Regions from separate parts of the Streptomyces sp. NPDC101110 genome, predicted to be linked through region 1. Evidence: predicted binding sites of a transcription regulator. Region 1 holds the regulator's gene; the other holds the start of a gene.
What was found. Region 1 encodes HspR, which represses chaperone genes until heat shock. Its sites were predicted from a motif close to TTGAGNNNNNNNNNCTCAA; they were not measured.

Region 1 (14,865 bases):
TCGGCCGCCCGCACCGAGGACGGTGGCGTGCGCGTCGAGGGCGCCATGGACTTCCCCGACGGCTGGACGCCCGCGGACATCCCGGTGCATATCCAGTACTCGCGCGACGGCAAGCGCTGGACGGACCTGGTGACGGCGCAGGCCACCTGGTCCGGTGAGGGCCACGCCTTCTCCGCGGACATCGCGGACGGGCGCCGGGGTTACTACCGCGCGCAGTTCGACAAGACGGAGTCGTTCCGCGGGGCGACGTCGGCGGTCGTGCGGGTGGGCCGCTGATGTCGGTGAGTCTGCGCAGACTCGCGAGCAGCGCGACGTGCGCCGCCGTGCTGCTCGCCGGGGGAGCTGCCGCCTGCGGGGAGGGCTCGGGGAGTGACTCCGCGCAGGAGAGTTCGACCGAGGCGACGCCCAGGGCGGTCGTGGCGAAGGCCGCGACGAACTCCGAGGACATCACCTCGCTGCACTATCGGATCACCGGGACCGTGCCGCAGACGGGCCGTCTGGAGGCCGAAGCCTCCATGACCACGGAACCGTCGGCCATGAGCATGCGGATCACCACGGCCGACCACGGTGAGGACGGCCGGCTGGAGGTCCGGTTCGTCGACGAGGTGATGTACGCGGGCGGGAGCGCGGTCGACTCCGGCAAACTGGACGGCAAGAGTTGGTTCAGCGCCGGCCCGGCCGTGTGGGGCCGTGGCGCGGTGGACAACAACTCCTACCGCGTACTGCCGAGTCAGCTGGAGGGCAGTCCGGTCGTGCAGTCCAGGATCCTGACCGCCGCCAAGGACGTGCGGAAGCTCGGGACGCAGACGGTCGACGGCACCCGGACCACTCACTACAGAGGAACGGTCACCTGGAAAGGCATCAGCGCGGCCCGTGACGCCGCCGCGAACAAGGCGGCCCGGGAGCGCCATATCGAGAGCCTGGATCAGTTCACGGCGCTGCGCATCGATGACACGCTCACCATGGACCTGTGGATCGACGACGCCGACCGCACACGGCAGTTCCGCATGCGAGGCGACACCCGTGCCACACGGGGCGGTGCCGAGGGCAAGCCGCTCGAATTCATCGACGGCGACCCCCTCGACATGACCGTCACCTTCCTCGACGTCAACCAGCCGGTGACCGTCGAACCGCCACCGTCCGAAGACACCACCGACATCGCCGCGCCGGCGGACAAGGCGCAGTCGGCCGGGGACTGAGCTGCACCGGGTCAGGACCATGTGGCCTGGCCCGGTGCATCCGTCTCGCACGGCGACCACTGGCGGGCCGACAGCGCCGGCGATGCCTACGCGGACGGCGGGCCGTACGGAAAGCGCTCGTAGTGCTTGTAGCCCAGCACCACGGCAGCGACGGCCCAGACGATCACGACATAGAGATCGGCCTCGTCGCCGAGGCACCGGCTCTTGTCGCGGCACTCCTCGCTCAGCTCCAGGACCCCCTTGCCGACCGCCCCGTTGACGGCGAGTTGGACCAGCCACGAGACACCGCTGGCCGACGGCGAGTTGGGCCAGCCACGAGACACCGCTGGCCACTTGCAGCCCGGCGACCGCGCCGAACGCGCAGGCGCCGGAGCGGGCATCGAACGGCGTCTCCGCGGGCAGCGGCCGGTAGTAGGCGAGCAGGATGAGCGCGCAGACGAGCCCCACGACCCCGTTCAGCAGGTCGTACTCACCCTCGTCCATGACCAGGACGAAGACGGTGGTGAAGGTGGTGGCGGTGAGAGCCCCCTGGTCGACGCCCCGCATGGTCGCTGTCACGGAGCAAGACGGTAGGGGGTCGAGGGCGAACTCGTCCCGACATCAGCGTGATTACCCCGGATCAGGCCGGTCGAGGGGGCAGGGGGCCTACTCCGGCACGAACTCGTACTGCAACTCGTAGAGATGCCCGGCCTTCACCATCGAGGTCGCTTCGATCGGGCGACCGTCGGCGGCGTGGACGACCCGAAGTGTGCACAGGACCGGCAGGCTGCCGGGAAGACGCAGGGCCTCGAACTGTTCCTGCGAGGGGACCCGGGCCGAGACCCGGTCCACACAATGGTGGGGTGCGTGCCCCAGTTCCCTGAGCAGGGTCGCGGTGCCGCCCTTGATCCGGCGCCGCTCCATCAACGGCGTACTCCGGGCGATGTCCAACGGGTAGTAGGACCGCACGAGTTCCGCCGGCTCATCGTCGATCAGCAGCAACTGGCTGCGCAGTACGGCCGTGTCGTCGTCGCTGAGGCCGAGAGCGGCCCTGATGTCCGCCGGCGCGCTCGTCTCCGTCACGTCGAGGAGCGTGATGCGGGCGTCCCTGCCGTGCTTGGCGGCCTCGGCCAGCCAGGGGTAGGGCTCGTCGGCTGCTGCCGGTGTGAGGGATGTGTCAGGGCGTATCGTCCGCTGCCTGTGCTCGCGTACGGTCACCGCCGCACCTGCTCGTCCCACCACCAAGCGCTCGTCCTTGAGGAGTTGCAGGGCCTTCTGGATCGTGGCGTTGGAGGCTTCGAAGCGGGTCCTGAGCTGTGCAGTGGAGGGCAGGTTCGCGCCGGCGGCAGTTCGCCGGTCATGATGTCGTCGCGCAGGTCGGCCGCGATCCGTTCGTGCAGTGAGCGGCGGTCGTGGGCTTCCGGTTCTGCCTTGGGCACGGTCATCCGATTCTGATCTCGTAGCGCAACTGCTGGCGCTGGGCGGGCATCACCATACGGTCCACCTGAATCGGCCGGTCGTCGTGACTCAGGGTGAGCCTGGTCAAGCGCAGGACGGGATCCGTCGCGGTGAGTCCCAGGGCCTCCTGTTCGTCTTCGTCCGGCAGGCCGGCGGTCACGTCCTCCCTGACCAGGGCGCCGACATGTCCCAAATTGGCGAGCAGGGTGACAGCTCCGCCCCGGATCCTGGCCGTTGCGGCAAGAGGGGTATCTCGTGCGATCGCGGTGGGGTAGTAGGTGTCGGTCAGTTCGTTCGGTTCGTCGTCGAGGAGGATCAGGCGGCGTCGCACGACGACCGGTTCTCCGTCGTGAAGCCCGAGCAACTGCGCGACTTCGGCCGGAGCGGGCACCTCTCCTGCATGGGCGATGCGCTGGGAGCCACGCCTGCCCCGGGCGGCCGCGTCCGCGCTCCAGGCGTCGCCCTGTCCCTGCTCGCGGGGCGTCAGGTACGGCATCGACGTACTGATCCACCTGCTCGCGCTCACGATGTCCTCCCACAACTGACGCTCGCCTCGACCTTGCCGCTTTACACGGTAAGCGACTTGGTGGCCAGGGGTGCAGGGTGAACGCAGCCCCTCGACCTTGCCGCCTTTCGCGAATAGCGATACGGTCACGCCATGACCGAGCTCCTGCGTCGTCTCCTCGCCTGGGTGGGCCTTTCATGCCGGCTCCGTCCGGCGCACCGTCACGCCTTATGCGAAACGCTCCCCGCAACCGGTGTCTCCGCTCCGTGGTTCCACCCTCTCCCCGACCACCGCAGCCCCTACTGCGCGGAGGTCGTCATCGACGGCACCTCCACCGTCGCGGCGCGCCCCTACCTCGTCGCCCACGAACAGCAACAGTGGCGCCCACAGGGCGACGCCCCATCGGCACGGCAGGGCGCGGAACTGTATCCGGCCGCCGGTAGCGAGGCCGCCTGATGCGCACCGACCCGCGTCGTACGCTCCGGCTCCTGCCCTGGACCGGTCCCGAGGCCAAGCCGTGCTTCCTGATCACGGACAACGACGGCGGACGTGTGTCCCGCCTGGCCGACATCGCCGAAGCGACCAAGCTCGACACGGGTGCCCAACTCCTCGCCCACGCCGACGACCTGCTCCCCGACGCCACCGAGGCCCAACTCCGCTTCCTAGCCGAGCGTCTCACCGAGGCCCTGCGGGACATCCTCCGTATCGCCGAGAGCCGGGACCAGGCACATGGCGACGGGCCCTCGGACTGTTCTCCATGAGGCCCGCCGACCAGTCGGGCTCGTCCCCCGAGTGCACACTCGCCGCCCACCCCGGTTACCAGGACCTTCACACCCACTGCCGTCAGACCCGGGACCTGCCCCTCCCCTTCGCCCTCGGCATCCTGCTCCAGCCGCGCTGCGGCTGCCCGTGCCACCCGTACGGCAGCAGTCGTGGAACGCCGACGCCCCCCGCCCGATGACTCGGGACAAGGGGCGTCGAAACCGTCGGAACAACCGGCTGGAACTGCCTACTTCACCGGCTCCGGCTCCGGCGCGCTCGTAGAGTCCGCCGTGCCGGCCGGCGGCTCGCCGTCGTCGCCGTCGTCGGTGGCCTCCGCCTGGACCGGCGTCTTCACCGAGTCCAGCAGCAGCTGGGCGACGTCCACCACCTGGATGGACTCCTTCGCCTTGCCGTCGTTCTTCTTGCCGTTGACCGAGTCGGTGAGCATGACGAGGCAGAACGGGCAGGCCGTCGAGACGATGTCGGGGTTGACGGAGAGGGCCTCGTCGACGCGCTCGTTGTTGATGCGCTTGCCGATCCGCTCCTCCATCCACATCCGCGCACCACCGGCGCCGCAGCAGAAGCCGCGCTCCTTGTGGCGGTGCATCTCCTCGTTGCGGACACCGGGAACCGCGGCGATGATCTCGCGCGGCGGCGTGTAGATCTTGTTGTGGCGGCCCAGGTAGCACGGGTCGTGGTACGTGATGATGCCCTCGACCGGCGTGACCGGGATCAGCTTGCCCTCGTCGACGAGGTGCTGGAGCAGCTGCGTGTGGTGGATGACCTCGTAGTCGCCGCCGAGCTGCGGGTACTCGTTGCCGAGCGTGTTGAGGCAGTGCGGGCAGGTGGCGACGATCTTCTTGGCCGACTTGGGCTTCGCCGACTCGGCGACGACCTTGCCCTCGTCGTCCATCTCCTCGCCGAACGCCATGTTCAGCGCCATGACGTTCTCCATGCCGAGCTCCTGGAACAGGGGCTCGTTGCCGAGACGCCGGGCGGAGTCACCGGTGCACTTCTCGTCGCCGCCCATGATCGCGAACTTGACGCCCGCGATGTGCAGCAGCTCCGCGAAGGCCTTCGTGGTCTTCTTGGCGCGGTCCTCCAGGGCGCCGGCACAGCCGACCCAGTACAGGTACTCGACCTCGGACAGGTCCTCGATGTCCTTGCCGACGACCGGGACCTCGAAGTCGACCTCCTTGAGCCACTCCAGGCGCTGCTTCTTCGCCAGGCCCCAGGGGTTGCCCTTCTTCTCCAGGTTCTTGAGCATCGTGCCCGCCTCGGACGGGAACGACGACTCGATCATCACCTGGTAGCGGCGCATGTCGACGATGTGGTCGACGTGCTCGATGTCCACCGGGCACTGCTCGACGCAGGCGCCGCAGGTGGTGCAGGACCACAGGACGTCCGGGTCGATGACGCCGTTCTCCTCGGCGGTGCCGACCAGCGGGCGCTCGGCCTCCGCGAGAGCCGCGGCGGGCACCGAGGCGAGCTGCTCCTCGGACGCCTTCTCCTCGCCCTCCATGGTCTTGCCGCCGCCGGCCAGCAGGTACGGCGCCTTGGCGTGCGCGTGGTCGCGCAGCGACATGATCAGCAGCTTGGGGGAGAGGGGCTTGCCCGTGTTCCAGGCGGGGCACTGCGACTGGCAGCGGCCGCACTCGGTGCAGGTGGAGAAGTCCAGCAGGCCCTTCCAGGAGTACTGCTCGACCTGGGAGACACCGAAGACGTCGTCGTCGCCCGGGTCGGCGAAGTCGATCGGCTTGCCGCCCGACGTCATCGGCTGGAGCGCGCCGAGGGCCGTGCCGCCGTTCGCCTCACGCTTGAACCAGATGTTCGGGAAGGCGAGGAAGCGGTGCCAGGCGACACCCATGTTGGTGTTGAGCGACACCACGATCATCCAGATGAACGAGGTGCCGATCTTGATCATCGCGACGAAGTAGACGAGGTTCTGCAGCGCGGAGACGCTCAGGCCCTTGAACGCGAGCACCAGCGGGTACGACGCGAAGTACGACGCCTCGTAGTGGTCGACGTGGTGGAGGGCGCCCTCCAGGCCCCGCAGCACGTAGATCGCCAGGCCGATGGTCAGGATGACGTACTCGACGAAGTACGCCTGGCCCGCCTTGGAGCCGGCGAAGCGGGACTTGCGGCCCGGGCGGCTCGGCAGGTTCAGCAGGCGGATCGCGATGAGCACCGCGATGCCCAGGATCGTCATCACGCCGATGAACTCGATGTACAGCTCGAACGGCAGGAACTCACCGATGACCGGCAGCACCCAGTCGGCCTGGAACAGCTGGCCGAAGGCCTGGGCGAGGGTCGGCGGCAGCGTCAGGAACCCGACGGCGACGAACCAGTGGGCGACACCGACGATGCCCCACCGGTTCATGCGCGTGTGGCCGAGGAACTCCTTCACCAGGGTCACGCTGCGCTGGTAGGGATTGTCGGTCCGGGTTCCGGCCGGGACCGGCTGGCCCAGCTTGAAGTACCGGACGAACTGGCCGATCGCGCGTGCGAGCAGCGCGACGCCGATCACGGTCAGTACCAGCGACACGATGATCGCGGCGAGTTGCATGGGGGCTCCTCGGGCCTGCGAGGGGTTTCGTCGGGGTGACCTGTTCGTTCTTCAGGCCTACCCGAAATTACTAAGCGGTAACTTATGCAGTCCGTCTGAGACTACCCCTATCTTCCGCCGCACTGTAGCCGGGTGGGCAGTGATCTGAATCGCTGAGGGTTGCCTCAGGAGCGGGCGGATCCGGCCACGGACCCGGCGTGCATCCCGACGCAGATCTCCTCGTGTTATTCGTACCGAAATGTCATATCCCCGCCTAACTTATATCCGTGCTCTACGGGATCACCGCCGCCGCCACCGCCCTTCTCCTCACCGCCCTGCTCGCGGCCGCACTGCGGGCACCCGCGCTGCGGCTTCGGCTGGTCGAGCGACGCCGCCAGCGGGATGTGCCGTTGTCCGGGGGTGTGGCCGTCGTGCTCGTCACGGGACTGGTCGCCGGGGGCGGGGAGTGGCTGGGGCTCGTGCCGCCCGGTGACGGGACGCACGGGGTACTGGCCGCCGCGGGCGCCGTCGCCCTGCTCGGGCTGGCCGGTGACGTCTGGCGGCTGCGGCGGAGGGTGCTGGCCGCCGGTACGGGCGTGGCGGCCGCGTGTGTCGTGCCGTTCGGGGAGACGGGGGTGGGGCCCGGGTTGCTGGCCGTCGGGTGGGTCGTGGCGGTGGTGGCCGGGTTCCGGGGGCTCGATCACGCCGACGGGCTGGCGGGTACGGTCGGCGTCGTCACCGCCTTCGGGGTGGCGGCCTGTGCGGCCGTCGGCATGATGGACGGGCTCGCGGGGCTGATGAGCGTGCTGGCCGCCGCGCTGACCGGCCTGCTCCTCCACAACTGGCATCCCGCGCGCGTCGCCCTGGGCGGCTGCGGGTCCATGGCCGCGGGGTTCGTGATCGCCGTGGGTGCCGTGTACAGCCGGGCCGGGTTCGAGGTCGTGGAGAGCGCGGGGGTCCTGTTCGGGCTGACCGCCGTACCGGCCGCGGACGCCGTGCTCGTGCTCGTGACGCGGAAGTCGGCGGGGCGGGGGCTCGCGCGCGGCGGGCCCGACCATCTCGCGCACCGGCTGCGGCGGCTCGGCCTGACCGCGCCGGCGGCGTGTCTGCTGCTGGGGGCCGGGGCGTTGTCGGGGATGCTCGTCGGGGTACTCGCGCATGCCGGCCGGATCGGGGCCGGTGCCCTGTGGTGGGTGGCGGGAGGGGCCCTCGTCGTCGTGCTCGCCCTCTTCCGTGTCCCTGTGTACGCACCCAGACGCAGCGTATCTACGCAGGTCAACGCTTCATTGCGTGTAAGGAGCGGATAAGAGTTGAGCCTGCCCGGCTCAGGTCTGTTGACCGGTGGGGAGCCGTCGTGCACACTTGAGTCCGTTCCACTCAAGTCAGCTGGAGGAATCAACCATGGCACGTGCGGTCGGCATCGACCTGGGCACGACTAACTCCGTCGTCAGCGTTCTGGAGGGCGGCGAGCCCACCGTCATCACCAACGCCGAGGGCGCCAGGACCACGCCGTCCGTCGTCGCCTTCGCCAAGAACGGTGAGGTGCTCGTCGGAGAGGTGGCCAAGCGCCAGGCGGTCACGAACGTGGACCGGACCATCCGCTCCGTGAAGCGTCACATGGGCACCGACTGGAAGATCGAGCTCGACGGGAAGCCCTTCAACCCGCAGCAGATCAGCGCCTTCGTGCTCCAGAAGCTGAAGCGGGACGCCGAGGCCTACCTGGGCGAGAAGGTGACCGACGCGGTCATCACCGTCCCGGCGTACTTCAACGACTCCGAGCGTCAGGCCACGAAGGAGGCCGGCGAGATCGCCGGTCTGAACGTGCTGCGCATCGTCAACGAGCCGACCGCGGCCGCCCTGGCGTACGGCCTCGACAAGGACGACCAGACCATCCTGGTCTTCGACCTCGGTGGCGGTACGTTCGACGTCTCGCTGCTGGAGATCGGCGACGGTGTCGTCGAGGTGAAGGCCACCAACGGTGACAACCACCTCGGTGGTGACGACTGGGACCAGCGCATCGTCGACTACCTGGTCCAGCAGTTCCAGTCCGGCCACGGCGTGGACCTGGGCAAGGACAAGATGGCCCTGCAGCGTCTGCGCGAGGCCGCCGAGAAGGCGAAGATCGAGCTGTCCTCGTCCACCGAGACCTCGATCAACCTGCCCTACATCACCGCCTCCGCCGAGGGCCCCCTGCACCTCGACGAGAAGCTCACCCGCGCCCAGTTCCAGCAGCTGACCGCGGACCTCCTGGAGCGCTGCAAGACGCCGTTCCACAACGTCATCAAGGACGCCGGCATCTCCATCAGCGAGATCGACCACGTCGTCCTCGTCGGCGGCTCCACCCGTATGCCCGCCGTCGCCGAGCTCGTCAAGGAGCTGACCGGCGGCAAGGACGCCAACAAGGGCGTCAACCCGGACGAGGTCGTCGCCATCGGCGCCGCCCTCCAGGCCGGTGTCCTCAAGGGCGAGGTCAAGGACGTCCTGCTCCTCGACGTCACCCCGCTGTCCCTCGGCATCGAGACCAAGGGCGGCATCATGACCAAGCTCATCGAGCGCAACACCACGATCCCGACCAAGCGGTCCGAGATCTTCACCACGGCCGAGGACAACCAGCCGTCCGTGCAGATCCAGGTCTACCAGGGCGAGCGCGAGATCGCGGCGTACAACAAGAAGCTCGGGATGTTCGAGCTGACCGGTCTGCCGCCGGCGCCCCGCGGCGTCCCGCAGATCGAGGTCTCCTTCGACATCGACGCCAACGGCATCATGCACGTGACCGCGAAGGACCTGGGCACGGGCAAGGAGCAGAAGATGACCGTCACCGGCGGCTCCTCGCTGCCGAAGGACGAGGTCGACCGCATGCGCCAGGAGGCCGAGCAGTACGCGGAGGAGGACCACAAGCGCCGCGAGGCCGCCGAGTCGCGCAACCAGGGCGAGCAGCTCGTCTACCAGACCGAGAAGTTCCTCAAGGACAACGAGGACAAGGTCCCGGGCGAGATCAAGACCGAGGTCGAGGAGGCCGTCGCCGAGCTGAAGGAGAAGCTCAAGGGCGAGGACTCCGCCGAGATCCGCACCGCCACGGAGAAGGTCGCGGCCGTCTCCCAGAAGCTCGGCCAGGCCATGTACGCGGACGCGGGCGCGGCCCAGGCCGCCGGTGGCCCCGCCGGTGACGCGGGCGCGGCCGACGGCGCCAAGTCCGCCGACGACGACGTCGTCGACGCCGAGATCGTCGACGAGGACCGGAAGGACGGTGCCGCGTGACGGAGGAGACCCCGGGCTTCGACGAGCAGCAGCCCGACGTCCCTTCCGGCGCCACCTCCGACGACGCCGAGCCGAAGGCCGCCTCCCCCTCCGCGGAGGAGGGGGCGGCCCCGGCCGGGGACACGGGCCAGGACGTGGCCCTGGTGGCCCAGCTGGACCAGGCCCGCTCCGCGCTCACCGAGCGCACGGCGGACCTCCAGCGCCTCCAGGCCGAGTTCCAGAACTACCGCCGCCGGGTCGAGCGCGACCGGATCGCGGTCAAGGAGATCGCCATCGCGAACCTCCTGACCGAGCTCCTGCCCGTGCTCGACGACATCGGCCGCGCACGTGAGCACGGCGAACTGGTCGGCGGCTTCAAGTCCGTCGCCGAGTCGCTGGAGAGCACCGCGGCGAAGATGGGCCTGCAGCAGTTCGGCAAGGAGGGCGAGCCCTTCGACCCGACGATCCACGAAGCCCTGATGCACAGCTACGCACCCGACGTCACCGAGACGACGTGCGTGGCGATTCTGCAGCCCGGGTACCGGATCGGCGAGCGCACCATCCGCCCCGCCCGCGTGGCGGTGGCCGAACCCCAGCCGGGGGCGCAGACGGTCAAGGCGGAGGAGTCCGCCGACGCCGACGACAAGGAGAGCGGTGGCCCGGACGAGGGCTGACGTCACGGACGAAGGGAAGGAGGGGCGTCGAGGATGAGCACCAAGGACTTCATCGAGAAGGACTACTACAAGGTCCTCGGCGTCCCCAAGGACGCCACCGAGGCCGAGATCAAGAAGGCGTACCGGAAGCTCGCCCGCGAGAACCACCCGGACGCCAACAAGGGAAACGTCAAGGCGGAGGAGCGCTTCAAGGAGATCTCCGAGGCCAACGACATCCTCGGCGATCCCAAGAAGCGCAAGGAGTACGACGACGCGCGCGCCCTCTTCGGCAACGGCGGCTTCCGCCCGGGGCCGGGCGGCGCGGGCGGCTCCTTCAACTTCGACCTGGGCGACCTCTTCGGAGGCGGCGCCCAGGGCGGCCAAGAGGCCGGCGGCTTCGGCGGCGGGCTCGGTGACGTTTTCGGGGGCCTGTTCAACCGCGGTGGCGCGGGCGGGCCGGGGACGCGTACGCACCCCCGGCGCGGCCAGGACATCGAGTCCGAGGTGACGCTCAGCTTCACCGAGGCGATCGAGGGCGCGACCGTCCCGCTGCGGATGTCCTCGCAGTCGCCCTGCAAGGCCTGTTCGGGCACCGGCGACAAGAACGGCACACCGCGCGTGTGCCCGACCTGCGTCGGCACCGGGCAGGTCGCCCGGGGCAGCGGCGGCGGTTTCTCCCTGACCGACCCCTGCCCGGACTGCAAGGGCCGCGGCCTGATCGCGGAGAACGCCTGCGAGGTCTGCAAGGGCAGCGGCCGGGCCAAGTCCTCCCGGACCATGCAGGTGCGCATCCCCGCCGGCGTCAACGACGGCCAGCGGATCCGGCTGCGCGGCAAGGGAGCACCGGGCGAGCGCGGCGGGCCGGCGGGCGACCTCTATGTGGTCGTGCACGTCGACTCCCACGCGGTGTTCGGCCGCAAGGAGGACAACCTCACGGTCACCGTCCCGGTGACCTTCGCCGAGGCGGCCCTCGGCGGTGAGGTGCGGGTGCCCACCCTGGGCGGCCCGCCCGTCACCCTGAAGCTGCCGCCGGGCACGCCCAACGGGCGCACCATGCGCGCCCGGGGCAAGGGCGCGGTCCGCAAGGACGGCACCCGCGGCGACCTCCTGGTCACCGTGGAGGTGAGTGTCCCGAAGGACCTGTCGGGGAAGGCTCGTGACGCACTCGAGGCGTACCGCGAGGCCACCGCGGGTGAGGATCCGCGGGCGGATCTGTTCCAGGCCGCGAAGGGAGCATGAGGCAGATGGACGGTCGTCGTCGCAATCCGTACGAACTGACCGAGGAAACCCCGGTCTACGTCATCTCGGTCGCGGCACAGCTGTCCGGCCTGCACCCGCAGACGCTGCGCCAGTACGACCGCCTGGGCCTGGTCTCCCCCGACCGCACCCCCGGCCGGGGCCGCCGCTACTCTGCCCGCGACATCGAACTGCTGCGCACCGTCCAGCAGTTGTCGCAGGACGAGGGCATCAACCTGGCCGGAATCAAGCGCATCATCGAACTGGAGAACCAGGTCGCCGCGCTCCAGGCCCGGGTGGCCGAGATGCAGGACGCGCTCGACGGAGCGGCCGCGGCCATGCGGCAGCGCGAGGCGGCGGTGCACGCGTCGTACCGCCGCGACCTGGTGCCGTACCAGGAGGTGCAGCAGACCAGCGCGCTGGTGGTGTGGCGGCCGAAGCGGCAGCAGCAGTCCGACTGACCCACGCGCCCGCGTGACAGTGCGTGAAAGGGACCGGGAGTCAACTCCCGGTCCCTTTCGTTTGCCTTGACCCGATTTCGCCGGGTCTCCTGTCAATGACTGAACGGTGCAGAGCACTTGAAGGCGATTCCGCACCGTCTTCACAACCACTGCGGAGCGTGGTGTTGTCATCTCGTTAAGTGGTTCCGCTTGACGCTGGGGGGCGCCTCCGCGTTGGCTTTTCAGTCACATGGGCCGTAAAGCTGTGCCCACGTCCGAATCACACGCGAAGTGAGCTCCCCCATGCGTCGTCGTATCTCCATATCCGTGGCCGCGGCCACGATGTCCGTCACGCTCGCCGGCTGCGGCGTGCTCAACGCGACGGGGAGCAGTGACGACGCGAGCCCGGCCAAGGGCAACGACATCACCGTGGGGCTGCTGCTGCCCGAGACGGCGAACACGCGGTACGAGAACTTCGACTACCCGATCATCAAGACCAAGGTCGAGTCGCTCACCAACGACAAGGGCCGCGTCGAGTACGCCAACGCCGAGGCGAGCGCGGACAAGCAGGCGAGCCAGCTGCAGCAGATGATCGACGACCGGGTCGACGTGATCCTGCTGGACGCGGTCGACTCGAAGGCCATCGCGAGCGGAGTGAAGAAGGCGAAGGAGGCCGGCATCCCGGTCATCGCCTACGACCGGCTGGCCGAGGGCCCGATCGACGCGTACATCTCCTTCGACAACGAGCTGGTCGGCGAGGTCCAGGGCCGCACGCTGCTGGAGGCCATCGGCGAGAAGGCGAGCCTCTCCGACAAGATCGTCATGATGAACGGCTCGCCGACCGACCCGAACGCCAAGCAGTTCAAGGCGGGCGCGATGTCCGAGCTGAACGGCAAGGTGACGATCGCCGACTCCTTCGACACCGAGGACTGGAAGCCGGAGAACGCCCAGGCCAACATGGCCCGCGCAATCCAGAAGGTCGGCAAGGGCAACATCGCGGCGGTGTACTCCGCCAACGACGGCATGGCCGGCGGCATCGTCAAGGCGCTGCAGGCGGCAGGGGTGACCGAGATGCCGCCGATCACCGGCCAGGACGCGGAGCTGCCCGCGGTGCAGCGGATCATCGCCGGTCAGCAGTACATGAGTGTGTACAAGTCGTACCCGCAGGAGGCGGAGAACGCCGCGGAGATGGCCGTCGCCAAGGTCCAGGGCCGTGACATCCAGTTCGCCGCCCTCACCCGCGACAAGGTCGACAGCCCCACCGACAAGGGCATCCCGGCGCAGCTCGTGCCCGTGGTCGCGCTCACCAAGGAGAACATCAAGGACACGGTGGTCGCGGACGACATCTACAAGCTGTCGGACATCTGCACGGCCGACTACAAGGCGGCGTGCCGGGCCATCGGCCTGAAGTAGCCACACCCCGAGCAGGGTTCACCACCCCCCGGGTTCTACTGCGCACAGGCCTGCGACGGCCTGCGAACAGGCCCGCGACGGGACCTGCCGCCAGGCCTGCGAACGGACTTGCGGCCAAGCCCGCGAACAGCCTGCAAGCGGAGCCGCGCACAGGCGCGCGAGGGAACCGCGAACATGCCTGCGACCGGACCCGCGAAAGGCCTGCGACCGGACCCGCGAACAGGCCTGCGCGCGGGCTCGTGGCCAGGGGCGGGTTCGGTCGGGCCGGGCTTGGAGATACCGGTGCGTACCGGTGGTTTCCGGTGGTCGTCACGCGGGGAGCCGTGTTGCGGAGCACGTCGGGTCCGCGCATAGTTGCGCTGCGGAAGACGGCGGAACCGGGGGTGGGATGGGCGATGGCCGGGCACGGGGCGGATGAGCATCCCCACGGTGCCGACCGGCTGTGCGACGCCGGGGATCGCGTGTATTCCCGGGCCGTGCGGCGCGGCCGGGTGCCGCGCCGGGACGCGGGGCCGGTGCCCTGCCTGCTGGAACTCGCCCTGCTGCACCCCGACCCCGACGACATGGACTGGCTGGTGCCGACGTCCCCGCAGGAGGTCATGACCCGCCTGCTGCGCGGGATGTTCGACGAGGTCAGCGCGAGTCAGCGGCGGGTGGGCTCGGCCGTGGCGGCCGTCGAGTGGTACGCGGGACTGGGCAGCCTGGTGCGGCCGGCCGAGTCGGCCGCGTCGGCGGCGGAGGGCCCGGCCATCCGGGTCCTGGACGGACTCGCCCGGATCCAGGCGGCGATGGACGAGGCCACCCAGGCGTGCACGGCCGAGGTGCTCACGGTCCAGCCGGGCGGCATTCGCCGCGAGGCGGAACTGTCCGAGGGGCTGCACCGGGCGATGTCCCTGCGCGGCCGCGGGGTGCGGATGCGGGACCTGTACACCCATGTCGCCCGGCACGGGCAGGGGTTGCTGACGTATCTGGAGCTGATGGGCGACGCGGTGGAGGCGCGCACGCTGGACGAGGTGATCGACCGGCTGATCCTCTTCGACCGGACGGTGGCCTTCATCCCCGCCAACACCGACCGCACGATGGCCCTGGAGCTACGGCACCCGGCGATCATCGAGTACCTCGTCACCGTCTTCGAACGGCTGTGGCGTCTGGCCATCCCGCTCACGGCCCCGCTCCCCGACACGGGCATCGAGGGCATCTCCCACCGGGAGCAGTCGATCGCGGCGCTGCTGGCGGAAGGGCATCAGGACGCCGTCATCGCGGAACGGCTGGGCATAAGCGTCCGGACGTGCCGGGCGCACATCGCGCGCCTGTCGGAGACGCTGGGCGCGGCGAGCCGTACGCAGTTGGGCGTCCGCATCGCCCAGGCGGGCCTGGACGGACCGCAGCGCCCCACCAAGCCCCTCAGCGTTCCTGGTCAAGAATCCCCGAGCGTCCG
Region 2 (14,865 bases), on a different contig from region 1:
TGCTTCACACCGCCGATCGGCAGGACCCGCCCGGTCAGCGAGACCTCGCCGGTCATCGCCACGTCGGTGCGGACCAGCCGGCCGGAGAGCAGGGACGCGAGAGCCGTCGTCATCGTGATGCCCGCGCTCGGACCGTCCTTGGGGACCGCGCCCGCCGGGAAGTGGATGTGCACGCCCCGGTCCTTCAGGTCGGCCACCGGCAGTTCGAGTTCGGCGCCGTGTGAGCGCAGGAAGCTCAGCGCGATCTGCGCGGACTCCTTCATCACGTCACCCAGCTGACCGGTGAGGGTCAGCCCGGCCGCGCCCGTCTCGGGATCGGCCAGGGACGCCTCGACGTAGAGCACGTCACCTCCTGCCCCGGTCACGGCGAGGCCGGTCGCCACGCCCGGCACGGACGTCCGCCGCTCGGCCGGGTCCTGGGCGGACTCGGGCACGTGGTGGGGCCGGCCGATCAGCTCGCGCAGGTCCTCGTCCCGGACGGTGAAGGGCAGCTGCCGTTCGCCCAGTTCGTGCTGGGCCGCGACCTTGCGCAGCAGCCGTGCGACGGACCGCTCCAGGGTGCGCACGCCCGCCTCGCGTGTGTACTCGCCGGCGAGCTTGCGCAGCGCGCCCTCGTCGATGGTCACCTCGTCCTGGTCCAGCCCGGCCCGCTCCAGCTGGCGCGGGAGCAGGTGGTCCCGGGCGATGACGACCTTCTCGTCCTCGGTGTAGCCGTCCAGGCGGACGATCTCCATCCGGTCGGCCAGGGCCTCCGGGATCGCCTCCAGGACGTTGGCGGTCGCGAGGAAGACGACGTCGGACAGGTCCAGCTCGACCTCCAGGTAGTGGTCCCGGAAGGTGTGGTTCTGCGCCGGGTCGAGCACTTCGAGGAGGGCGGCGGCCGGGTCGCCCCGGAAGTCCGAGCCCACCTTGTCGATCTCGTCGAGGAGCACCACCGGGTTCATCGACCCGGCTTCCTTGATGGCCCGCACGATACGGCCGGGCAGCGCGCCGACGTACGTACGCCGGTGGCCGCGGATCTCGGCCTCGTCGCGGACGCCGCCGAGGGCGACGCGCACGAACTTGCGGCCCATGGCGTGGGCGACGGACTCGCCGAGCGAGGTCTTGCCGACGCCGGGCGGCCCGACGAGCGCGAGCACGGCACCGCCGCGCCGCCCGCCGACCACGCCGAGGCCCCGGTCGTCACGGCGTTTGCGCACCGCCAGGTACTCGGTGATGCGTTCCTTGACGTCCTCCAGGCCCGCGTGCTCGGCGTCCAGGACGGCCTGGGCGCCCCGGATGTCGTAGGCGTCCTCGGTGCGTTCGCTCCAGGGCATCTCCAGGACCGTGTCGAGCCAGGTGCGGATCCAGGAGCCCTCGGGTGACTGGTCGGAGGACCGCTCCAGCTTGTCGACCTCCTTGAGCGCGGCCTCGCGGACCTTCTCGGGCAGGTCGGCGGCCTCCACCCGGGCGCGGTAGTCGTCGGACTCCTCGCCCTCCTGCTCGCCGTTGAGCTCGCGCAGCTCCTTGCGTACGGCTTCGAGCTGACGCCGCAGCAGGAACTCTCGCTGCTGCTTGTCGACGCCCTCCTGGACGTCCTTGGCGATGGACTCGGCCACGTCCTGCTCGGCGAGGTGGTCGCGCAGCTGCTGGGTGGCGAGCTTCAGCCGGGCCACCGGGTCGGTGGTCTCCAGCAGCTCGACCTTCTGCTCGGTGGTCAGGAACGGCGAGTAGCCGGAGTTGTCGGCGAGCGCCGAGACGTCGTCGATGGCCTGGACCCGGTCGACGACCTGCCAGGCGCCGCGCTTGCGCAGCCAGGCGGTGGCGAGGGCCTTGTACTCCTTGACCAGTTCGGCGATCTGCCCGGGCACCGGCTCCGGAACGATCTCGTCGACGCTGGTGCCCTCGACCCAGAGGGCCGCGCCGGGACCCGTGGTCCCCGCACCGATCCTCACCCGCCCCCGGCCGCGGATCAGCGCGCCCGGGTCCCCGTCGGCCAGCCGGCCGACCTGCTCGACGGTGCCGAGCACACCGGTGTTCGCGTAGGTCCCGTCGATGCGTGGCACCAGGAGTACCCGAGGCTTTCCGGGCGTTGACCGAGCAGCGGCCTGAGCGGCCTCCACCGCGGCACGGACCTCGGAATCGCTCAGGTCCAGCGGGACCACCATCCCCGGCAGCACGACCTCTCCGTCGAGCGGCAGCACGGGCAGGGTGAGCGGTGTGGACGTCGAAGCCATGATCTCCCCTTCGGCAGTCAAGTTGAGCTATGCCGACTCAATGCTTGGGCGCGCCGGGATGTTCCCCAGGGCCTGTTCGCTGTCAGCGATCACCGATGACGCCGGGGCCGGGAGGGCGCGTAAGGTCCATCGAGTAATAGACGATCAAGGACCGCACTCATTACAGGGGGATGGCGTGGACGGCACCGTGCAGGCATGGGTGGACGGATGGGTCGTGTCACGAGAGGCCGCCCCGCCGCTGGCCGAACCTTGGGGCCGGACGATCGACGTGGGCATGTCCGGGCACGTCACACGGCATGTGTTCGGCGCGACGGGCGAGGACCTCGACGAGACGACCGTCCGCAAGGTGGCCGAGTCGGTCACCGGGCACGGAGTGTGGCTGAAGGCCTTCCGGGACCCGGCCGTGGTCTCCGGCTGGCTGGACGACAGCTGGTGGATCGACCCCGAACCGGGATATCTGATGACCGTCCCGCTGGCGGCGGACGGCGCTCCCGAGGCGCCCGCCGGCTACCGGCTGCGCCAGTGGTCGCGCGGCGGAGTGACCCGGCTGATGGTGGCCGCACCGGACGGGTCCCTCGCGGCGCGCGGCCAGATCGCCCCGACGGGCGGGACCGCCGTCGTCGACCAGATCGAGACGGCGCCCGAACACCGCCGCAAGGGTCTGGGCGGTCTCGTCATGAGGACACTGCAGAACGCCGCCGCCCGGCAGGGTGCGCGGACCGGGGTGCTGGCCGGAACACCCGCGGGACGAGGGCTCTACGAGGCACTGGGCTGGACGGTGGTGGCCACGCTGACCAGCGCCAGGCACGACCCGCCGGCCTCCGCCCGGGCCTGAAGGACCTCACGCCTCAAGCGCCGGCCCAGCCAGGACCGCGCGTGCCACCGCCTCCGCCCGGGCCTGAGGAGCCTCACGCCTCAGGCACCGGCCGGGCCGCGGCGTGCCGCGTACCACCGCCGGACCACCGGCCAGGTCGCGATCCCGATGGCCAGGGCGATGAGGTGCCCCCAGTTCGTCATCGGGTCGGTGAAGGCGAGCAGGTCCTGGAGCAGCATCCAGCCGAACCCGGCCAGCAGCGGCAGACGCAGCCATGGCGGCAGCAGGCCGGACAGGGCGCCGATGCCGGCGGCGACGCCGAAGCTCACGCCGTAGTCGAGGCGGTGCAGCGAGCTGTCGGGCAAGTGCCCGGCCAGGACCGCGAGACCCACCGGGACCTCGGTCGCGAGGGTGGCGAGGACATGGCCGAGCAGGAAGACACCGGCCGTGCGCACGCCCCCGATCCGCCGTTCCAGCGCGGTCAGCACCAGCACGAAGGCGATGGCGAACGGCGAGGTCACCCCGCCCGCGACCCACAGCGCGCTGCCGACCACCACCAGCTCCGGCGTGCGGAGCAGGTGTGTCACATCCGTGCTGGAGCCCTGGAGCAGGGCGTGCACGAGGGCCGGGTCCGCGTGCGCGGAGATCAGCGAGGTGAGGCAGAGGAGGAGTGCGTATCCGAAGGTGAACGGCGTGCCCGTCGGGGTGGGCAGCAGCCGCCAGGGGCGAATGCGCCGCACCGTGGGTTCCACCGCCGGGGTGGGCTGCCGTACGTCCGCGGCCGGTCTGTCCCGCGGGCCCCGCTGACGCGGCACCCCGTCCAGCGACCCCGGGACCAAGGGGTCGGGCGCGCCCGCCGCCGGCGTCGGTGCGGCCGTCCCGCAGGGCGGCGCGGTGGGTTCCACAGCGGGCACTCCTTTCGTCGGGTCCCAGCCTTCGCCCTGGGCGCGGAGCTGTCTGTGACCCTCGCCACGCGAGAGCCGATTCACAGCAACCCGCATGCCCGGCCGCGCGTCCCGCCGCCCCTGGGCCCGGCGAATTGCGAGGCGCCGCACACCTCTTCCCTGTCAGGATGCCCCCATGGCTGCCTCGTACGACATTCCCGATGTCCTGGACCGTCGCGAGGGCCCCCACGGTGAGGTGGTGCTGCGGCGGCACGGTGTCCGGCTGGAGATCATCTCCAACGGCTGCTTCCTGATGGACACCTCCGACGGCCGCTCGGAGCGGCGGCTGGTCGACGCGGCGCTGGACGCCCTGGCCGGCCGGGACCGCCCCGAGGTGCTGATCGGCGGACTCGGCGTCGGCTTCTCCCTCGCGCACGCCGCGGCGGACCCGCGCTGGGGGCGGATCACGGTGGTGGAGCGCGAGCACGCGATCGTCGAATGGCACCTCGACGGCCCTCTGTCCGCACTCTCCGCCCAGGCCCTGGCCGATCCTCGCGCGCACATCGTGGAGGCCGATCTCGTCGCGCACGTCAATGAGACATCCGACACGTACGACGCCTTGTGCCTCGACATCGACAACGGACCCGGCTGGACCGTCACGGAGGGCAACGGAAATCTCTACCGGGAAGCCGGACTGGCAAGCTGCGCAAGGGTGTTGAGACCCGGCGGGGTTCTGGCGGTCTGGTCCGCCCAGCCGTCACCGGAATTCGAAGAAACCTTGCGGAATGCCGGGTTCCAACAGGTGCGTACCGAAGAGATCCCGGTTGCCCGGGGCGTTCCGGACGTCGTACACCTCGCCATCCGCCCTGGATAGCAAAGGCGTACTGACTCCCCGTACGCTGCTCCCCTGACGCCGATCATTCAAGCGTCAATCGCAACCATGCGCAGGCATAGCCAGTCAGAAGGAATCACCCCACTGATTCCGGAAAGCACACCCCAGGGGCGGGCGATGGAGCAGACACAGACCTCCCACAACGGTTCGGCGACGGCTACTCCGGGCGCACAGCGCCGGGTCCTGGTGGTCGAGGACGACGCGACGATCGTGGACGCCATCGCGACCCGCCTGCGCGCCGAGGGATTCCTCGTGCAAACGGCGGGTGACGGTCCGGCCGCGGTCGACACCGCCGAGGCGTGGCAGCCCGACCTGCTGATCCTCGACATCATGCTGCCCGGCTTCGACGGCCTGGAGGTCTGCCGGCGCGTGCAGGCCGCCCGCCCGGTGCCGGTGATGATGCTCACCGCGCGCGACGACGAGACCGACATGCTGGTCGGGCTCGGCGTCGGCGCCGACGACTACATGACCAAGCCGTTCTCGATGCGGGAGCTGGCGGCGCGCGTGCACGTCCTGCTGCGCCGGGTGGAGCGGGCCGCCATCGCGGCGGCCACCCCCCGCTCCGGCATCCTGCGCCTCGGCGAGCTGGAGATCGACCACGCGCAGCGCCGGGTCCGGGTGCGCAGCGAGGACGTCCACCTCACGCCCACCGAGTTCGACCTGCTGGTGTGCCTGGCGAACACCCCGCGCGCGGTGCTCTCCCGTGAGCAGCTGCTCGCCGAGGTCTGGGACTGGGCGGACGCCTCCGGCACCCGCACGGTCGACAGCCACATCAAGGCGCTGCGCCGGAAGATCGGCGCCGAGCGGATCCGCACGGTGCACGGCGTGGGTTACGCCCTGGAGACCCCGACGCCATGAGCGGCGGGCCGGCCGCACGGAGGAACCCCCGGGAGCCGGATCCCTGGGGCGGGGTGAGCCCGTTCTCGATCAAGACCAAGCTGGGCGCGCTGGTCGTCATCTCGGTGCTGATCACCACGGGTCTGTCGGTGATCGCGGTGCACACCAAGACGGAGCTGCGCTTCATCACGGTCTTCTCGATGATCGCCACGCTTCTCATTACGCAGTTCGTGGCCCATTCGCTCACGGCACCACTGGACGAGATGACCGCGGTGGCCCGTTCCATCTCGCAGGGCGACTACACCCGCCGTACGCGCGAGACCCGGCGTGACGAGCTGGGCGCCCTGGCCGTGACGATCAACGCCATGGCCGACGAGCTGGAGGCCCAGGACAGCCAGCGCAAGGAACTCGTGGCGAACGTCTCGCACGAGCTGCGCACACCCATCGCGGGTCTGCGCGCGGTGCTGGAGAACATCGTCGACGGCGTCACGCAGGCCGACCCGGAGACCATGCGCACGGCCCTGAAGCAGACCGAGCGCCTCGGGCGGCTGGTGGAGACGCTGCTGGACCTGTCCCGCCTGGACAACGGCGTCGTACCGCTGAAACAGCGGCGGTTCGAGGTGTGGCCGTATCTGTCCGGCGTACTGAAGGAGGCCAACATGGTCGCCTCGGTGCGCGCGGGCATCGCCACCGGCTCGGGCAGTCACACCCGTACGGACGTCCATCTGCACCTCGACGTCCATCCGCCGGAGCTGACGGCGCACGCCGACCCGGAACGCATCCACCAGGTCGTCGCCAACCTGATCGACAACGCGGTCAAGCACAGCCCGCCGCACGGCCGGGTGACGGTCAAGGCACGCCGGGGTGCCCTGCCGGAGTCGCTGGAGCTGGAGGTCCTGGACGAGGGCCCCGGCATCCCGAAGTCCGAGTGGCACCGCGTCTTCGAGCGGTTCAACCGCGGCAGCGTCAAGCGGCCGCAGGGACCGGGCAGCGACGGCGGCACGGGCCTCGGCCTGGCGATCGCCCGCTGGGCGGTGGACCTGCACGGGGGCCGGATCGGAGTGGCCGAATCCGAGCGGGGTTGCCGGATTCTTGTCACTCTTCCGGGACTTCCATCTGTGCCAAGTTGACGTAAAGTTCGAAGCGGAGCCACAAGATCCACGAGCGTCCGCGCTGACGGACACGTGTGATCAGGCACGGGCCCGCGCCCTCGGCGCCCCGGGCCCCGCCCCGCTCTTCCCTCACAAAGCGGAACCACGCTTGTTTCCCGCCATTTCAAGCCCCGAAACACGGTTCCAGATGTGACTTGCACGACGTTGAACGGGCCCGACCTGACCTTCCCCCTCCAGGGGGCGTAGCCTTGATTCCCGCTGTCCATCATCTTGTGAAGCGGAAGAGGGCGGTTGCCGCCGTGTCGCCACAGTCCCCCAGTAACTCGAGCATCTCGACCGACACCGACCAAGCGGGGAAGAACCCTGCCGCGTCGTTCGGTGCCAACGAGTGGCTCGTCGACGAGATCTATCAGCAGTACCTCCAGGACCCGAATTCGGTAGACCGAGCCTGGTGGGACTTCTTCGCCGACTACAAGCCAGGGGCGGCTGCCGCCTCGGCTCCGGCGGGTACCGCGGCCGCGGGGGCCGCGGGGACCACCACCACCGCTCAGCCGGCCGCTCCGGCCACTCCCGCGCAGGCCCCGGCCCCGGCCGCCGAGAAGCCCACCGCGGCGCCGGCCCCCGCCCCGGCTCCGGCGAAGCCCGCCGCGCAGGCCCCGGCCCCCGCTCCGGCCAAGGCCGCCGCTCCGGCGCAGGCCGCCCCGGCCGCGAAGCCGGCCGCCAAGCCGGCCGCCGCGAAGAAGGCCGAGCCCGCCGCCGAGGCCCCCTCGGGCCCCGAGCAGGTCGTGCTGCGCGGCCCCGCCGCCGCGGTCGCCAAGAACATGAACGCCTCGCTGGAGGTGCCCACGGCCACGTCCGTGCGCGCGGTCCCGGTGAAGCTGCTGTTCGACAACCGCATCGTCATCAACAACCACCTGAAGCGCGCCCGGGGCGGGAAGATCTCCTTCACGCACCTGATCGGCTACGCGATGGTGCAGGCCATCAAGGCCATGCCGTCGATGAACTACTCCTTCGCGGAGAAGGACGGCAAGCCGACCCTGGTCAAGCCGGAGCACGTCAACTTCGGCCTCGCCATCGACCTGGTCAAGCCCAACGGCGACCGCCAGCTCGTGGTCGCGGGCATCAAGAAGGCCGAGACCCTGAACTTCTTCGAGTTCTGGCAGGCCTACGAGGACATCGTCCGCCGCGCCCGCGACGGCAAGCTGGGCATGGACGACTTCACCGGTGTGACGGTCTCCCTGACCAACCCCGGCGGCCTCGGCACCGTCCACTCCGTGCCGCGTCTGATGCCCGGCCAGTCCGTGATCATGGGCGTCGGCTCCATGGACTACCCGGCGGAGTTCCAGGGCACCTCCCAGGACACCCTGAACAAGCTCGGCATCTCGAAGGTCATGACCCTCACGTCGACCTACGACCACCGGGTGATCCAGGGCGCCGCCTCCGGCGAGTTCCTGCGGATCGTCGCGAACCTCCTCCTCGGTGAGAACGGCTTCTACGACGACGTCTTCGAGGCCCTGCGCATCCCCTACGAGCCGGTCCGCTGGCTCAAGGACATCGACGCCAGCCACGACGACGACGTCACGAAGGCCGCCCGTGTCTTCGAGCTGATCCACTCCTACCGGGTCCGCGGCCACGTCATGGCCGACACCGACCCGCTGGAGTACCAGCAGCGCAAGCACCCCGACCTGGACATCACCGAGCACGGGCTCACTCTGTGGGACCTGGAGCGCGAGTTCGCCGTCGGCGGCTTCTCGGGCAAGTCGATGATGAAGCTGCGCGACATCCTCGGTGTCCTGCGCGACTCGTACTGCCGCACCACCGGCATCGAGTTCATGCACATCCAGGACCCCAAGCAGCGCAAGTGGATCCAGGACCGCGTGGAGCGGCCGCACTCCAAGCCGGAGCGCGAGGAGCAGCTGCGCATCCTGCGCCGTCTGAACGCCGCCGAGGCCTTCGAGACGTTCCTGCAGACCAAGTACGTCGGCCAGAAGCGCTTCAGTCTGGAGGGCGGCGAGTCCGTCATCCCGCTGCTGGACGCCGTGCTGGACTCGGCCGCCGAGTCCCGCCTGGACGAGGTCGTCATCGGCATGGCCCACCGCGGCCGGCTGAACGTCCTCGCCAACATCGTCGGCAAGTCGTACGCGCAGATCTTCCGCGAGTTCGAGGGCAACCTCGACCCGAAGTCGATGCACGGCTCCGGTGACGTGAAGTACCACCTGGGCGCCGAGGGCACCTTCACCGGTCTCGACGGCGAGCAGATCAAGGTCTCCCTGGTCGCGAACCCCTCGCACCTGGAGGCGGTGGACCCGGTCCTGGAGGGCGTCTCGCGCGCCAAGCAGGACATCATCAACAAGGGCGGCACGGACTTCACGGTCCTGCCGGTGGCGATCCACGGCGACGCGGCCTTCGCGGGCCAGGGCGTGGTGGCCGAGACCCTGAACATGTCGCAGCTGCGCGGCTACCGCACCGGCGGCACGGTCCACATCGTCATCAACAACCAGGTCGGCTTCACCGCGGCCCCCGAGTCCTCGCGTTCCTCCATGTACGCGACGGACGTGGCCCGCATGATCGAGGCCCCGATCTTCCACGTGAACGGTGACGACCCGGAGGCCGTGGTCCGCGTCGCGCGGCTCGCCTTCGAGTTCCGCCAGGCGTTCAACAAGGACGTGGTGATCGACCTCATCTGCTACCGCCGCCGCGGTCACAACGAGTCGGACAACCCGGCCTTCACCCAGCCGCTGATGTACGACCTGATCGACAAGAAGCGCTCGGTGCGCAAGCTCTACACCGAGTCCCTGATCGGTCGCGGCGACATCACCCTGGAAGAGGCCGAGCAGGCGCTGCAGGACTACCAGGGCCAGCTGGAGAAGGTCTTCACGGAGGTCCGTGAGGCCACGTCCCAGCCGGCGACGGTCGAGCCCTCCGACCCGCAGGCCGAGTTCCCGGTCGCCGTGAACACCGCGGTGACCACGGAGGTCGTCAAGCGGATCGCCGAGTCCCAGGTCAACATCCCCGACCACATCACCGTGCACCCGCGTCTGCTGCCGCAGTTGCAGCGCCGGGCGTCGATGGTCGAGGACGGCACGATCGACTGGGGCATGGGCGAGACCCTCGCGATCGGCTCCCTCCTGCTGGAGGGCGTCCCGGTGCGTCTGGCGGGCCAGGACTCGCAGCGCGGTACGTTCGGCCAGCGCCACGCGGTCATCATCGACCGCAGCACGGGCGACGAGTACACGCCGCTGCAGTACCTCTCCGAGGACCAGGCGCGGCTGAACGTCTACAACTCCCTCCTCTCCGAGTACGCGGCGATGGGCTTCGAGTACGGCTACTCGCTGGCCCGTCCCGAGGCGCTCGTGATGTGGGAGGCGCAGTTCGGCGACTTCGTCAACGGCGCCCAGACGGTCGTGGACGAGTTCATCTCGTCGGCCGAGCAGAAGTGGGCCCAGACGTCCGGCGTCGTCCTGCTGCTGCCGCACGGCTACGAGGGCCAGGGCCCGGACCACTCGTCCGCCCGCCCGGAGCGCTTCCTGCAGATGTGCGCGCAGAACAACATGACGGTCGCCATGCCGACGTCGCCGTCGAACTACTTCCACCTCCTGCGGTGGCAGGTGCACAACCCGCACCACAAGCCGCTGGTGGTCTTCACGCCGAAGTCGATGCTGCGCCTGAAGGCCGCGGCGGCGAAGGCGGAGGAGTTCACGTCGGGCCAGTTCCAGCCGGTCATCGGCGACGCGTCGGTGGACCCGGCCGCGGTCAAGAAGGTCGTCTTCTGCGCCGGCAAGGTCTACTACGACCTGGAGGCCGAGCGTCAGAAGCGCGGCGTCACGGACACGGCGATCATCCGCATCGAGCGCCTGTACCCGCTGCCGGGTGCCGAGCTCCAGGCGGAGATCAAGAAGTACCCGAACGCCGAGAAGTACCTGTGGGCCCAGGAGGAGCCGGCGAACCAGGGTGCCTGGCCGTTCATCGCGCTCAACCTGATCGACCACCTGGACCTGGCGGTCGGCGCGGACGTTCCGCACGGCGAGCGGCTGCGGCGCATCTCCCGCCCGCACGGCTCGTCCCCCGCGGTGGGTTCGGCGAAGCGTCACCAGGCCGAGCAGGAGCAGCTGGTGCGTGAGGTGTTCGAGGCGTAATCGCCCTCGCGCGTCGTTCGCGGCCGGGCCGCATCCCCGCATCGGGGGTGCGGCCCGGCCGTTTTCGCGCACCTATCCTTGAGGGCATGTACTTCACGGACCGTGGCATCGAGGAACTGGAGAAGCGGCGCGGCGAGGAGGAAGTCACCTTCGAGTGGCTCGCCGAACAGCTGCGGACGTTCGTCGATCTCAATCCCGACTTCGAGGTGCCGGTGGAGCGGCTGGCCACGTGGCTGGCGCGGCTGGACGACGAGGACGACGAGTAGGAACCGACACCGGTCCCGGACGACTTGATCTGCACGTCGCGGGTACTGGCGGCGTGCGTCCCGGGGGACACTCGGCGTCAGTCGCGCCGGAGCGTGAAGACGGGGGCCCGCCACGAGGCGCCAGTCGCGCGCGGCGTGAAGGCGTGGGTCAGCCACGGGACGTCAATCGCGCCGGACCATGAAGGCGTGGGCCCGCCACGAGGCGCCAGTCGCGCGGGGCGTGAAGGCGTGGGTCAGCCACGGGACGTCAATCGCGCCGGAGCATGAAGGCACGGGTCAGCCACGAGGCGTCGGTAGCGCGGGGGCGTGAAGGCGTGGGGTCAGTCCCAGCGCGCCGTGCGTGCGTAGCACGGCTCCGGCCGTGACCCAGCCCCGGCCGCCGCCAGGCCGTCGCAGGCCTCAGGAGAGCAGCGGCGCGCCCACCGCCACCTGTGCCAGGGCCGGGGCACGCGCCCCGGTTCCGCCGGTCGGGGCGTCCAGGGGCCGAGGCGGCGGTTGCCGTCGGTGTCGCGTCCGGCGACCGCGTACTGCCGACCGGACGCCCTCCCGCCAGGGCCCGCTTCCGGGGACGAGAACACTCCATTCCATCGCCCCACGCCAGGCCGAATTATTACGTAGCAAACAGTTTTGTCCGGCTCACCAACGCCGAAACGGGTGTCTTGACTTTCCTCGACCGCGATATATCGTGAATGCGAGGGGACGCGATATGGCGCGTCCGGTCGGGGAGGTCTTCACCATGTCCGAGTGGTCCGTCTCAGAACCGAGGAAGCTCACCTTCGACGAGCCGGTGAGCGACCTGCGCGTGCGCCTCGTCAACGGCACGGTGAACGTGGTGGGCACCGACGAAGCCTCCGCCCGCCTGGAGATCTCCGAGATCGAAGGCCCGCCCCTGCTGGTCACCCAACAGGACGGCGTTCTCACGGTGGCCTACGAGGACCTGCCCTGGAAGGGATTCCTCAAGTGGCTGGACCGCAAGGGCTGGCGTCGCAGCGCGGTGGTCTCCCTGGCCGTCCCCGCCGGCACCGGCGTCGAGGTGGGCGTGGTGGGAGCGGCCGCCGTGGTCTCCGGGATCCGGGGCACATCGGTGATCAAGGGCGTCACCGGCAGCACGACACTGGTGGGCCTGTCCGGCCCGGTCCGCGCCGACACGGTCTCCGGCAGCCTGGAGGCCCAGGACGTGACCGGTGACCTGCGGTTCAACTCCGTCTCCGGGGACCTGACGGTGATCGAGGGCTCCGGCCCCTCCGTGCGGGCGGAGTCGGTCAGCGGCTCGATGATCGTCGACCTCGACCCGAACGGCCCGACGGACGTCCGGCTGACCAGCGTCTCGGGCGAGATCGCCATCCGGCTGCCGTACCCGGCGGACGCGGAGGTCGAGGCGAACACGGCGAGCGGATCTCTCTCCAATGCCTTCGACGGCCTGCGGGTGCACGGCCAGTGGGGAGCCCACAAGATCACGGGCCGGCTGGGCGCGGGCACCGGCAGACTGCGGGCCACCACGGTCTCCGGCTCGATCGCCCTGCTCCGCCGCCCGGCCGGCGAGGACGATCACGACGACGTGCCAGGGGACGCCCGGCCCGGCGGCGCGGCGACAGCCCCGGCGGGCCGCCACCCGGACGGTTCGGGAGACAATTCCGCCTCCGGCCCGGGCGACGACGCCACCACCACCCCGGCCGACGGCACAACCGACAAGAAGGTGCTCTGACATGCCCCCCGTCTTCGCCCACGGCCGCCTCCGCCTCTACCTGCTGAAGCTGCTGGACGAGGCCCCTCGCCACGGCTACGAGGTGATCCGCCTCCTGGAGGAGCGCTTCCAGGGGCTGTACGCACCTTCGGCGGGCACGGTCTACCCGCGCCTGGCCAAGCTGGAGGCCGAGGGCCTGGTCACGCACACCACCGAGGGCGGCCGCAAGGTCTACTCGATCACCGACGCGGGCCGCGCCGAACTGGCCGACCGCAGCGGCGAGCTGGCCGACCTGGAGCTGGAGATCCGCGAGTCGGTCGCGGAACTGGCCGCGGAGATCCAGGCCGATGTGCGCGGAGCCGCCGGTGACCTGCGCCGCGAGATGCGCGCGGCGGCGACGGAGGCCCGCCGGGGCAACGGCACCGGGGCCGACGGCCCTACGGGCGCCCCCTTCGGCGATTTCGCGCAGCACGGCGACAAAGAGGCCTGGCGCATCGCCAAGGAGGAGATGCGCCGCGCCCGGCAGGAGTGGAAGGAACAGGCCCGGCGCGCCAAGGACGAGAGCCGCCGCGCCCGCGAGGACGCCCAGCGCGCCCGCCGCCAGGCGAAGGAGGCCCAGGAGCAGGCCCGCGCCCAGGCACAGGAGCAGGTGCAGCGCATCACCCGCCGTGTCCAGGAGCAGGTGCAGGACCACTTCGCCCGCGGCGACTGGCCGACGGGTCTGCGCGAGGGTCTGAGCGAACTGGTCAAGGAGGTCGGCGAGTTCGGGAAGGACTACGGCAAGGATCTCGGCTTCGACTGGACCGGCACCGGCAAGCCGACTGCGGAGCCCAGCCGCTCACAGCCGGCCGCGGACTTCCCGGCCGCCTATGAACCGGCCTGGGCCCACGAGGACACCGCCGACTCCACCGGCGACCCGGCCCGCGACCTGGACCGCCTGCTCGACCGCTTCCGGGACGACATCCGTGACGCGGCCCGTGACCACGGCGTCACGCCCGAGCAGCTGCGTGACGCCCGCCGCCACCTGTCGACGGCTGCGGCCCACATAGGAGCCCTCCTGCGCACCCAGCAGAAGTAGGCGGCCCAGGACGCAGTCCCTCAGCCGGCCTTGGCCTCGCCGCCACTCCCGTACAGCACCCGCACCACGGACGCGTACGTCACCCCGTGGTCGGCGAGGACCTCGGCAGGCACTCCGGGACCGGTGGTCAGGGCCAGCAGGATGTGCTCGTCCCCGATGTGCCGGTCCCGCTGGGCGAGGGCGACCCGCAAGGAGCGCTCCAGCACGTCCCTGGCCCCCCGCCCGAACGAGGCACGCCCCGACCACCACCGCTTGTCCTTCGAGCCACCCGCCAGGGCGCCGACCCCGTGCGTCTGTTCCACCCGGGCGACGATCTCCTCCACGTCGATCCCGAGCCCGGCGAGCGCGTCCGTCTCGGCCTGTGTCAGCCCGGCCCGCCGCCGCGCCTCACGCAGCGCGTCCCGCACGGACTCCCGCCGCGCGTCGAGTCCGAGAGCCGCGAGCGCGAAGGACCCGCGGCTGCCCTCCCGGTCGAGCAGTGCCAGCAGCAGATGCTCCGGCTCCACACACCGCCCGCCCCCACCGCTCCCCTCCACATACGCCCAAGCGCCCTTGACCACGTCCCTGGCGTCTTTCGTGAACCGCTCGAACATCAACGCCTCCCGTACTTCTTGTGCACGGCCTGCCTGCTCACACCGAGTTCGGTGGCGATCTCCTGCCACGACCAGCCCTGGTTGCGCGCATTGCGCACCTGTACCGCTTCCAGCTGCTCCAGCAGCCGACGCAGCGCGGCGACGGCCCGTAGACCGACCCGTGGGTCACGGTCGCCCGCACGCTCGGCCAGATCCGTTGCTTCGGTCATGTGGTCAACCTACGTTGACACCCTGCCCGTGTCAACCACAGTTGACACCCGGAACGCGAAAACGGCCGGCCCGCTCCGGACCGACCGTCAACGCACCATCGAGAGGACTCAGGGATTCGTCAGCACGACCTTGCCGAACTGCTC

Region 2: lon (endopeptidase La) is a predicted target of HspR. The motif match lies at 2,239-2,257, and genes of this name have one in related genera.

Annotation. Positions count from the first base shown of each region.
Region 1 is NZ_JBIVZM010000004.1:525,799-540,663, forward strand. Features, by position in the region: gene ACIQU3_RS11785 (hypothetical protein) at 1-276, shown strand, start outside; gene ACIQU3_RS11790 (hypothetical protein) at 276-1,199, shown strand; gene ACIQU3_RS11795 (hypothetical protein) at 1,286-1,522, opposite strand; partial or broken gene ACIQU3_RS11800 (GntR family transcriptional regulator) at 1,845-2,623, opposite strand; gene ACIQU3_RS11805 (GntR family transcriptional regulator) at 2,620-3,162, opposite strand; gene ACIQU3_RS11810 (hypothetical protein) at 3,295-3,597, shown strand; gene ACIQU3_RS11815 (hypothetical protein) at 3,597-3,902, shown strand; gene ACIQU3_RS11820 ((Fe-S)-binding protein) at 4,151-6,469, opposite strand; gene ACIQU3_RS11825 (undecaprenyl/decaprenyl-phosphate alpha-N-acetylglucosaminyl 1-phosphate transferase) at 6,736-7,755, shown strand; gene dnaK (molecular chaperone DnaK) at 7,850-9,706, shown strand; gene grpE (nucleotide exchange factor GrpE) at 9,703-10,359, shown strand; gene dnaJ (molecular chaperone DnaJ) at 10,393-11,577, shown strand; gene ACIQU3_RS11845 (heat shock protein transcriptional repressor HspR) at 11,583-12,035, shown strand; gene ACIQU3_RS11850 (sugar ABC transporter substrate-binding protein) at 12,318-13,427, shown strand; gene ACIQU3_RS11855 (LuxR C-terminal-related transcriptional regulator) at 13,823-14,865, shown strand, end outside; gene ACIQU3_RS11860 (helix-turn-helix transcriptional regulator) at 14,832-14,865, opposite strand, start outside.
Region 2 is NZ_JBIVZM010000007.1:161,551-176,415, reverse strand. Features, by position in the region: gene lon (endopeptidase La) at 1-2,216, opposite strand, end outside; gene ACIQU3_RS18735 (GNAT family N-acetyltransferase) at 2,392-3,051, shown strand; gene ACIQU3_RS18730 (rhomboid-like protein) at 3,132-3,935, opposite strand; gene ACIQU3_RS18725 (spermidine synthase) at 4,111-4,788, shown strand; gene ACIQU3_RS18720 (response regulator transcription factor) at 4,924-5,664, shown strand; gene ACIQU3_RS18715 (ATP-binding protein) at 5,661-6,773, shown strand; gene ACIQU3_RS18710 (multifunctional oxoglutarate decarboxylase/oxoglutarate dehydrogenase thiamine pyrophosphate-binding subunit/dihydrolipoyllysine-residue succinyltransferase subunit) at 7,055-10,891, shown strand; gene ACIQU3_RS18705 (DUF6104 family protein) at 10,978-11,157, shown strand; gene ACIQU3_RS18700 (DUF4097 family beta strand repeat-containing protein) at 11,894-12,862, shown strand; gene ACIQU3_RS18695 (PadR family transcriptional regulator) at 12,864-13,919, shown strand; gene ACIQU3_RS18690 (Clp protease N-terminal domain-containing protein) at 13,940-14,512, opposite strand; gene ACIQU3_RS18685 (HTH domain-containing protein) at 14,512-14,721, opposite strand; gene ACIQU3_RS18680 (zinc-binding dehydrogenase) at 14,830-14,865, opposite strand, start outside.